2 regions of the Sphingopyxis sp. GW821-FHT12F08 genome follow, and region 1 is predicted to be linked to the other one. Evidence: predicted binding sites of a transcription regulator. Region 1 holds the regulator's gene; the other holds the start of a gene.
The links. The regulator LexA, encoded in region 1, represses DNA repair genes until DNA is damaged. The targets are predictions, from matches to a motif close to GTTCCNCNCTTGTTCT.
Positions count from the first base shown of each region.

Region 2: the regulator LexA is predicted to act here: its motif matches at 2,407-2,422, upstream of AC1RNQ_RS00285 (ribonucleoside-diphosphate reductase subunit alpha).

Region 1 is NZ_JBXAQA010000003.1:384,624-388,807, forward strand. Features, by position in the region: gene AC1RNQ_RS10725 (ComEC/Rec2 family competence protein) at 1-2,036, shown strand, start outside; gene lexA (transcriptional repressor LexA) at 1,990-2,673, opposite strand; gene AC1RNQ_RS10735 (molybdopterin molybdotransferase MoeA) at 2,739-3,929, opposite strand; gene moaC (cyclic pyranopterin monophosphate synthase MoaC) at 3,926-4,184, opposite strand, start outside.
Region 2 is NZ_JBXAQA010000001.1:68,194-72,377, reverse strand. Features, by position in the region: gene AC1RNQ_RS00290 (ribonucleotide-diphosphate reductase subunit beta) at 1-349, opposite strand, end outside; gene AC1RNQ_RS00285 (ribonucleoside-diphosphate reductase subunit alpha) at 411-2,366, opposite strand; gene AC1RNQ_RS00280 (Hsp70 family protein) at 2,854-4,184, shown strand, end outside.

The sequences.
Region 1 (4,184 bases):
TGTGGCTGCCGGTGATGCTGGGGGCCGGGATCGCGGCCTGGTTCGCGCTGCCCACCCAAATGCACTGGATCGCGCTGTTGCTGGCGCTTGCGGCGCTGGCGCTCGCGGGGCTGCTCGCGGGATGGCAGCGCCGTGCGGGGCGCATGCTCGTCGTCGGCTGCGCCGTGGCCGCGGCGGGGATGCTGCTGATCTGGGGCCGCGCGCTGTGGGTCGAGGCGCCGGTGCTCGCGGCGCCGGTGGTCACGCAATTTTCGGGCGTGGTCGAAAGCGTCGAGCCGCTGCCGGCAAAGGCGCAGGTGCGGCTGATCGTCCGCCCGCACGGCCGGCCCGACCTGCCACCGCGCGTACGGCTGACCGCGGACGGGGTGCAGGGCGCGGGAATCGCGCCGGGCGAGGCGGTCGGGCTGCGCGCGCGGCTGATGCCGCCGCCGGCGGCGAGCCTGCCCGGCGGCTATGATTTCGCCCAGCGCGCCTGGTTCGACCGGCTCGGCGCGGTCGGGACGGTGCTGGGCGAGGTGCGGCGCGCGCGCGGCGCGGGGCAGGGCGAGCAGACGCTGCGCGCGCGGCTCAGCAGTCATATCCATGCGCAGGTCGACGGATCGGCGGGCGGAATCGCCGCGGCGCTGGTCGCGGGCGACCGCGGTGCGATCGACCCCGCCGACGAGGAGGCGATGCGGCGGAGCGGGCTCGCGCACCTGTTGTCGATCAGCGGGCTGCACGTGACCGCGGTCGTGGGCTTCGCGATGCTGCTCGCGATGCGGCTGCTGGGTTTGAGCAGGCGGCTGGCGCTCGGCGGCTATGTGCTGCCGCTCGCCGCGGCGGCCGCGGCGCTGGTGGGGGGCGGCTATACTTTGCTCGCGGGGGCCGAGGTGCCGACCCTGCGCTCGTTCATCGCTGCGCTGCTGGTACTCGTCGCGATCCTGCTCGGGCGCGAGGCGCTGACCTTGCGGCTTGTCGCCGCGGGCGCGCTCATCGTGCTGCTATGGCGGCCCGAGGCGCTCGCTGGTCCGAGCTTCCAGCTGAGCTTCGCCGCGATCACCGCGATCGTCGCGCTGCACGAGGGGCGGTGGATGCAGCGGTTCATGGCGCGGCGCGAAGAGGGCTGGCCGTTGCGGCTTGGCCGCGGGATCGTCGGCCTGCTGATCACCGGGCTGGTGGTCGAAGTCGCGCTGGCGCCGATCGCTTTGTTCCATTTCCACAAGGCGGGGCTCTACGGCGCGCTCGCCAATGTCGTCGCGATCCCGCTCACCACTTTCGTGATCATGCCCGCGGAGGCGCTGGCGTTGCTGTTCGACGCGGTCGGGCTCGGCGCGCCTTTCTGGTGGGTCGCCGAACAGGCGCTGAAGCTGCTGATCTGGCTGGCGCATCTCGTCGCCGATGCGCCGGGTGCGGTGGCGACGCTGCCGGTGTTTCCGCCCTGGGGGTTCGGCCTCGCGGTGTTCGGCGGGCTGTGGCTATTGCTGTGGCAGACCGGGTGGCGGCGCTGGGGCATCGTGCCTTTGCTAGCCGGCATGGCGGTGCTGCTTGTCCAGCCGCGCCCCGATCTGCTGGTGACGAGCGACGGCAAGCATGTCGCGGCGGCGCTGCCGGGTGGCGACTATGCGCTGCTGCGCGACCGCGCGGGCGATTATGTGCGCGATTCGGTCGCCGAGGCGGCGGGGATCGACGCCCCGCTCGGCGTGCTGGCGGATCTCGACCATGTGGTGTGCAACCGCGACTTCTGCCGCTGGACCCAGCGCGAGCGCATCATCCTCGCGGCGCGCGGACGCGACCGGATCGAGGGCGCCGAGATGGCGCCGGCGTGCGCAGCGGCCGATGTGGTGATCAGCGACCGCTGGCTGCCGCGCGAATGCGTGGGGCGCTGGCTGACGATCGACCGCGACAGCTTGGCCGAAACCGGCGGCCTCGCGCTCTATCTGCGCGACCGTCCGCGCGCGGTCGCGACGTTACGCACGGGCGACGAGCATCCCTGGCGCCGCCCGCCGCAGGTCAGTGGTAACGACGAAGCAGTCCCGACAATTTCCCCTGCACGATGACGCGCTCGGCCTCGTAGCGCTGCGGTTCATAGGCGCTGTTCGCGGGGTCGAGGCGGATCATCTTGCCCTCGCGGCGGAAATATTTGAGCGTCGCGTCCTGCCCGTCGACGAGCGCGACGACGATGTCGCCCTCGCGCGCGGTGCTCGCTTTCTGGATCAGCGCATAGTCGCCGTCGAAGATTCCCGCCTCGACCATCGAGTCGCCCGAGACTTCGAGCGCATAATGTTCGCCCGCGCCGAGCAGCGCGGCGGGGACCGCGAGATTATTGTGATCCTCGAACGCCTCGATCGGCACGCCCGCGGCGATCTTGCCGTGCAGCGGCACCGAGATGACATCGTTCGCGGCGATCGGGCGCAGCGCGGGGGCGGGCTTGCGCAGCGGCACGACATTGTTGCTATCGCCCCGCACAGCCGCCTTGCCGCCCTCGGGCAGCTTGACCACCTCGAGCGCGCGGGCGCGATTGGGGAGGCGGCGGAGGAAACCGCGTTCCTCCAGGGCGCTGATAAGGCGGTGGATTCCCGACTTGGACTTGAGGCCCAGCGCCTCCTTCATCTCCTCGAACGAGGGCGAAATGCCGCTCGCGTCGAGCTTTTGCTGGATGAAGTGGAGCAGTTCATGCTGCTTGGCGGTCAACATCGGGCGTTCTCCATGGTGCCGGTTTCGGACATAAGGAGAACGATAGTGGAACAGAGCGGGACTTGTCAAGCGATGTCGATATAGGCCGCGACCTCGCCCGCAGCGCGCGGCGCGGCGTCGATCTCGCGCAGGACCAGCGCGGTCGCGGCGGCGAGCGGAAAGGTCCGGCCGCTGTCCTGGCTGTCGAAGACCGAGAGACGCCCATCGAGGAGCCGCGCGCGCAGATAGTCGCGCCGCTTTCCGCCCGCGCCGAGCGGGGCGAGCAGCGGCGCGTGGCGGAGTTGGGGGAGCGGGGCGACAGCGCCGGCGAGGTGGCGGACGAGCGGGATCAGGAACAGGATCGCGGTGACGAAGGCCGACGACGGGTTGCCGGGCAGGCCGAGCAGCAGCGCGTCGCCGACCGTCCCGGCGATCAGCGGCTTGCCGGGGCGCATCGCGATCTTCCAGAAATCGAGGCGCCCACCGGCATCCTCAAGCGCGCCGCGGACATGGTCGTGATCGCCGACCGAGGCGCCGCCGACGGTGACGATGACGTCGTGGCGTCGCGCCAAGTCTTTCAAAACTTTGGCAAGAGTCTCGCGGTCGTCGCGGATGTGGAGCGGCAGGCCGACGACCGCGGGTTCGGCGGTGAGCATCGCAGCGAGCATCGGGCCATTGCTATCGGGGATCTGCCCCGGCGCGAGCGCGCGGCCGGGCGGGACGAGCTCGTCGCCGGTGGTGAGGATCGCGACGCGTGGGCGGGCGCCGACCGCGAGCTGCGCCGCGCCACCCATGATCGCCGCCGCGATCGCGCCGGGGGTCAGGCGGGTGCCCGCGGCGAGCAGCGCGGTCCCGGCGGCGAAATCGCCGGCGCGGTCGCGGACATGCTGGCCGGACAGCGCCGGTCCCGGGTCGGTGCGCGTCAGCGTGGCGCCGTCGACGGCGACATCTTCCTGGATCAGCACGGTGTCGGCGCCGTCCGGAAGGATCGCGCCGGTGAAGATGCGCATCGCCTGGCCGGGGCCGACGGGCGCGGCGGGGGCGGCGCCCGCCGCGACTTCGCCGGTGACCGTCCACGGGCCGGGCAGGTCAGCGAAGCGGATCGCATAGCCGTCCATCGCCGACAGCGGCGCGGCCGGCTGGTCGCGCTGCGCGAAGATATCTTCTGGAAGATAGCGGCCAAGCGATTCGGAGAAAGCGACTTTTTCCGGCGGGAGCGGGCCGCGGAGCGCGAGCAACCGCGCCTGCGCTTCCTCGACCGGGAGCAATTTGCTCATGCTGCCGACCAGTCGCCCGAGCGCCCGCCGCTCTTTTCGAGGAGGCGGATGTCGCCGAGCACCATCGCGCGGTCGAGCGCCTTCGCCATGTCGTAGAGGGTGAGCAGCGCGACCGAGGCGGCGGTGAGCGCCTCCATCTCGACCCCCGTGGGGCCGGTGGTCGCGGCGGTGGCGGTGACCGCGATGCCGCTTTCCTCCCAGGTGAAATCGACGCCGACCTTGGTGAGGGCGAGCGGGTGGCAGAGCGGGATGAGG
Region 2 (4,184 bases), on a different contig from region 1:
TCTCGGGCATGCCGATGGTGTCGAGCAGGTGGCTGTACGCCGCGATGTGCACGGTCTCCATGTTGCTGAACGCGGTCAGCATCATCTTGATCTCGGTCGGCTTGAACACGCGGCCGTATTTTTCGTGGTAGCAATCCTGCACCTCGATGTCGGCCTGGGTGAAGAAGCGGAAGATCTGCGTCAGCAGGTTGCGTTCATGGTCCGAAATCTTCTGCGCCCAGTCGCGGCAATCCTCGCCCAGCGGCACTTCCTCGGGCACCCAGTGGATCTGCTGCTGGCGTTTCCAGAAATCGAACGCCCAGGGATATTCGAAGGGCTTGTAGGTCTTGCGGGATTCTAGCAGCGGCATCAGTCTATCCTTGCGTTCGAACTTCATTCCCTCTCCCACAAGGGGAGAGGGGTTTTATGCATTACTGACAGGCCAGACATTCGTCATAATCGGTGGTCTGCAGCTCGTACACCGGGGCTTCGGCGGTGTTGTCGGCCTCGACCCCGCCCGCGAAGCCGGCGCGCTGCACCGACTTGGACCGCAGATAATAGAGCGACTTGATGCCGAGTTCCCACGCGCGATAGTGGAGCATGAGCAGATCCCACTTCTCGACGTCGGCGGGGATGAACAGGTTCAGCGACGCCGCCTGGTCGATGTACGGCGTGCGATCGGCGGCGAGTTCGAGGAGCCAGCGCTGGTCGATCTCGAAGCTGGTCTTGAAACAGTCCTTTTCGTCCTGGGTCAGGAAGTCGAGGTGCTGGACGCTGCCGCCGCGTTCGAGGATCGAGTTCCAGATCGCGTCGCTGTTCTTCGCCTTGTCGACGAGCAAAGCCTCGAGGTGCGGGTTGCGGATCGAGAAGCTGCCCGAGAGCGTCTTGTGCGTGTAGATGTTCGCCGGGATCGGCTCGATGCACGCGCTGGTGCCGCCGCAGATGATCGAAATCGACGCGGTCGGCGCGATCGCCATCTTGCAGCTGAAGCGCTCCATCACGCCCTGGTCGGCGGCGTCGGGGCAGGGGCCGCGCTCGTTGGCGAGCAGCATCGACGCCTGGTCGACCTGCGCGCGGATATGCTTGAAGACGCGCAGGTTCGACGATTTCGCCATCGCGCCCTCAAACGGCAGGCCGCGCGCCTGGAGGAAGCTGTGGAAGCCCATGACGCCGAGGCCGACCGAGCGTTCGCGGCTGGCGCTATATTTGGCGCGCGCCATTTCGGGCGGGGCGCGGTCGATATAGTCCTGCAGGACATTGTCGAGCATGCGCATGACATCCTCGATGAACAGCTTGTCGCCGTTCCACTCGTCCCAGGTTTCGAGATTGAGCGACGAGAGGCAGCAGACCGCGGTGCGATCGTTGCCGAGATGGTCGCGGCCGGTGGGGAGGGTGATTTCCGAGCAGAGGTTCGAGGTGGTGACCTTCAGCCCCAGGTCGCGATGATGCTTGGGCATCATGCGGTTCACCTGGTCGATGAAGATGATGTAGGGCTCGCCGGTCGCGAGGCGCGTTTCGACGAGCTTCTGGAACAGGCCGCGCGCGTCGACGGTGCCGCGGACGCTGTTGTCCTTGGGGCTGCGCAGGTTGAATTCACTGCCGTCGCGGACGGCCTCCATGAACTCGTCGGTGATCAGCACGCCGTGGTGGAGGTTCAATGCCTTGCGGTTGAAGTCGCCCGAGGGTTTGCGGACCTCGAGGAACTCCTCGATCTCGGGGTGCGAGACGTCGAGGTAGCAGGCGGCCGAACCGCGGCGGAGGCTGCCCTGCGAAATCGCGAGGGTCAGGCTGTCCATCACGCGGACGAAGGGGATGATGCCGCTGGTCTTGCCGTTGAGGCCGACGGGTTCGCCGATGCCGCGCACCGCGCCCCAGTAAGTGCCGATGCCGCCGCCGCGGCTGGCGAGCCAGACATTCTCGTTCCATGTGCCGACGATGCCCTCGAGGCTGTCGTCGACCGAGTTCAGATAGCAGCTGATCGGCAGGCCGCGGCCGGTGCCGCCGTTCGAGAGCACCGGAGTCGCGGGCATGAACCACAGCTTCGAGATATAGTCGTAGAGCCGCTGGGCGTGATCCTGGTCGTCGGCATAGGCGTCGGCGACGCGCGCGAAGAGGTCCTGATAGGATTCGCCGGGCAGCAGGTAGCGGTCCTCGAGCGTTTCCTTGCCGAAGTCGGTGAGGAGCGCGTCGCGGTCACGCACGGTCTGGATGGCGAAGCGGCGCGCGTGGACCTTCGCCTCGCCGCCGTCGTTGAGCTTGGCGGCCGCGGGCGCCGAATCACCCTTCGATTCGCCGGTCGATTCGGTTGCCACCGGAGCCTCGTTCTTCGCTAATTCCATCGTCGCCACGTCGCTCGTCTCCACCCGGTCCGTTTCCCGAAAATCCATGCTCATTCGCCCCCGATTCAACGCGCACGCGGCGCGTTTTGTTCCTGTCTTGTTCGACTCAGGACGAAGTCCCAGTCTTAGCATTTTATCGACGTCCAAGGGCATCTTTTTTGGGCGCAGGAGGCTCTTTCCTCCGCCCATATGGGATGGGCGGCGGAAATCCGCCACTTTCGGCCAAATACTAATTATTGGGGTGCCCCCTCGGTCGACCCACCATCTATAGTGCCACGTCGGCGGAGAGACGCAAGACGGTAAATGACAGATTGACGACTCGGTTCGTCGCTATTCCGATTCGTTTCGTCGCTCGCCGGGCACGCCTCACGGGGTGAAGTGGCGGCTTTCCGCCGCGTTCGCCGATCGGCAAGCCGACGCGCCGCGCCCAAAATTTTTTCCGCCCGGCACAAGATGTGGTGCGAGCCGCTTTTCAACCGCCGCGCCACCCTCTAACCGGTGCTGCGCGGACAAGCGCCTTGGGGGACAAAGACTTATGCTGGTGGGGATCGATCTCGGCACGACGAACAGCGCCGTCGCGGTGTGGCAGGACGGGGCGCCGGTGCTGATTCCCAACGCGCTCGGCGACCTGCTGACCCCCTCGGCGGTGAGCGTCGGCGACGACGGCGCCTTGCTCGTCGGCCTCGCGGCGCGCGAGCGACAGGCGACGCACCCCGAGGCGACCGCGACGATCTTCAAGCGGCGGATGGGCACGGTCGAGGAAGCGCGGCTCGGCAGGCGGCGTTACCGGCCCGAGGAATTGTCGGCGATGGTGCTGCAGTCGCTGAAGGCCGACGCCGAGGCGTTTCTGGGCGAGAAGGTCACCGGTGCGATCGTCACTGTCCCCGCTTACTTCAACGACCGCCAGCGCAAGGCGACGCGGCGCGCGGGCGAGCTTGCCGGGCTCGATGTCGAGCGGCTGATCAACGAGCCGACCGCGGCGGCGCTCGCCTATGGCATCCACGAGCTCGAGGAGGAGCGGCCGTTCCTGGTGTTCGACCTCGGCGGCGGGACCTTCGACGTCTCGCTGGTCGAGATTTTCGACGGGGTGATCGAGGTCCGCGCCTCGGCGGGCGACAACCGGCTGGGCGGCGAGGATTTCAACGCCGCGATCGTCGCGCTGGCGAAGGACGCGCTGGGCGACGCGCTGAAGGCCAAGGCGGGCGAGGCGGCGATGCTCGACGAGGTGCTGCGCGCCGCCGCCGAGCGCACGCGCCGGGCGCTGAGCGACGCCGACCGCGCGCCGTTCCAGATCGTGTGGAAGGGCGAGGCCTTTGAATGCGAGGTGACCGGCGAGGATTTCGAGGCACGCGCGCAGCCGCTGATCGACCGGCTGCGCGACCCGGTGCTGCGCGCGCTGCGCGACGGCAACGTCCGCGCCGAGGGACTGTCCGAAATCGTGATGGTCGGCGGCGCGACGCGGATGCCGCTGGTGCGCCGCGCGGTGACGCGGATGTTCGGGCGCTTTCCCAATGCCCAGATCAACCCCGACCATGCGATCGCGCTGGGCGCCGCGGTGCAGGCGGGGCTGAAGAGCCGCGACGCGGCGCTGAAGGAGATCCGCCTGACCGACGTCTGCCCCTTCACCCTGGGGGTCGACACCGGGCACCGCGACGCGACCGGCAAGATCACCACAGGGCTCTTCTCGCCGATCATCGAGCGCAACACGGTGATTCCGGCGAGCCGCAGCGAGGTCTATTCGCCGCTCGACGCCGCGCAGCAGAGCGTGACCTTCGGCATCTATCAGGGCGAATCGCGCTTCGTCGCGCAGAACGTCAAGCTGGGGCAGCTTGACGTGCCGCTGCCGCGCGACCATCGCGGGCATAT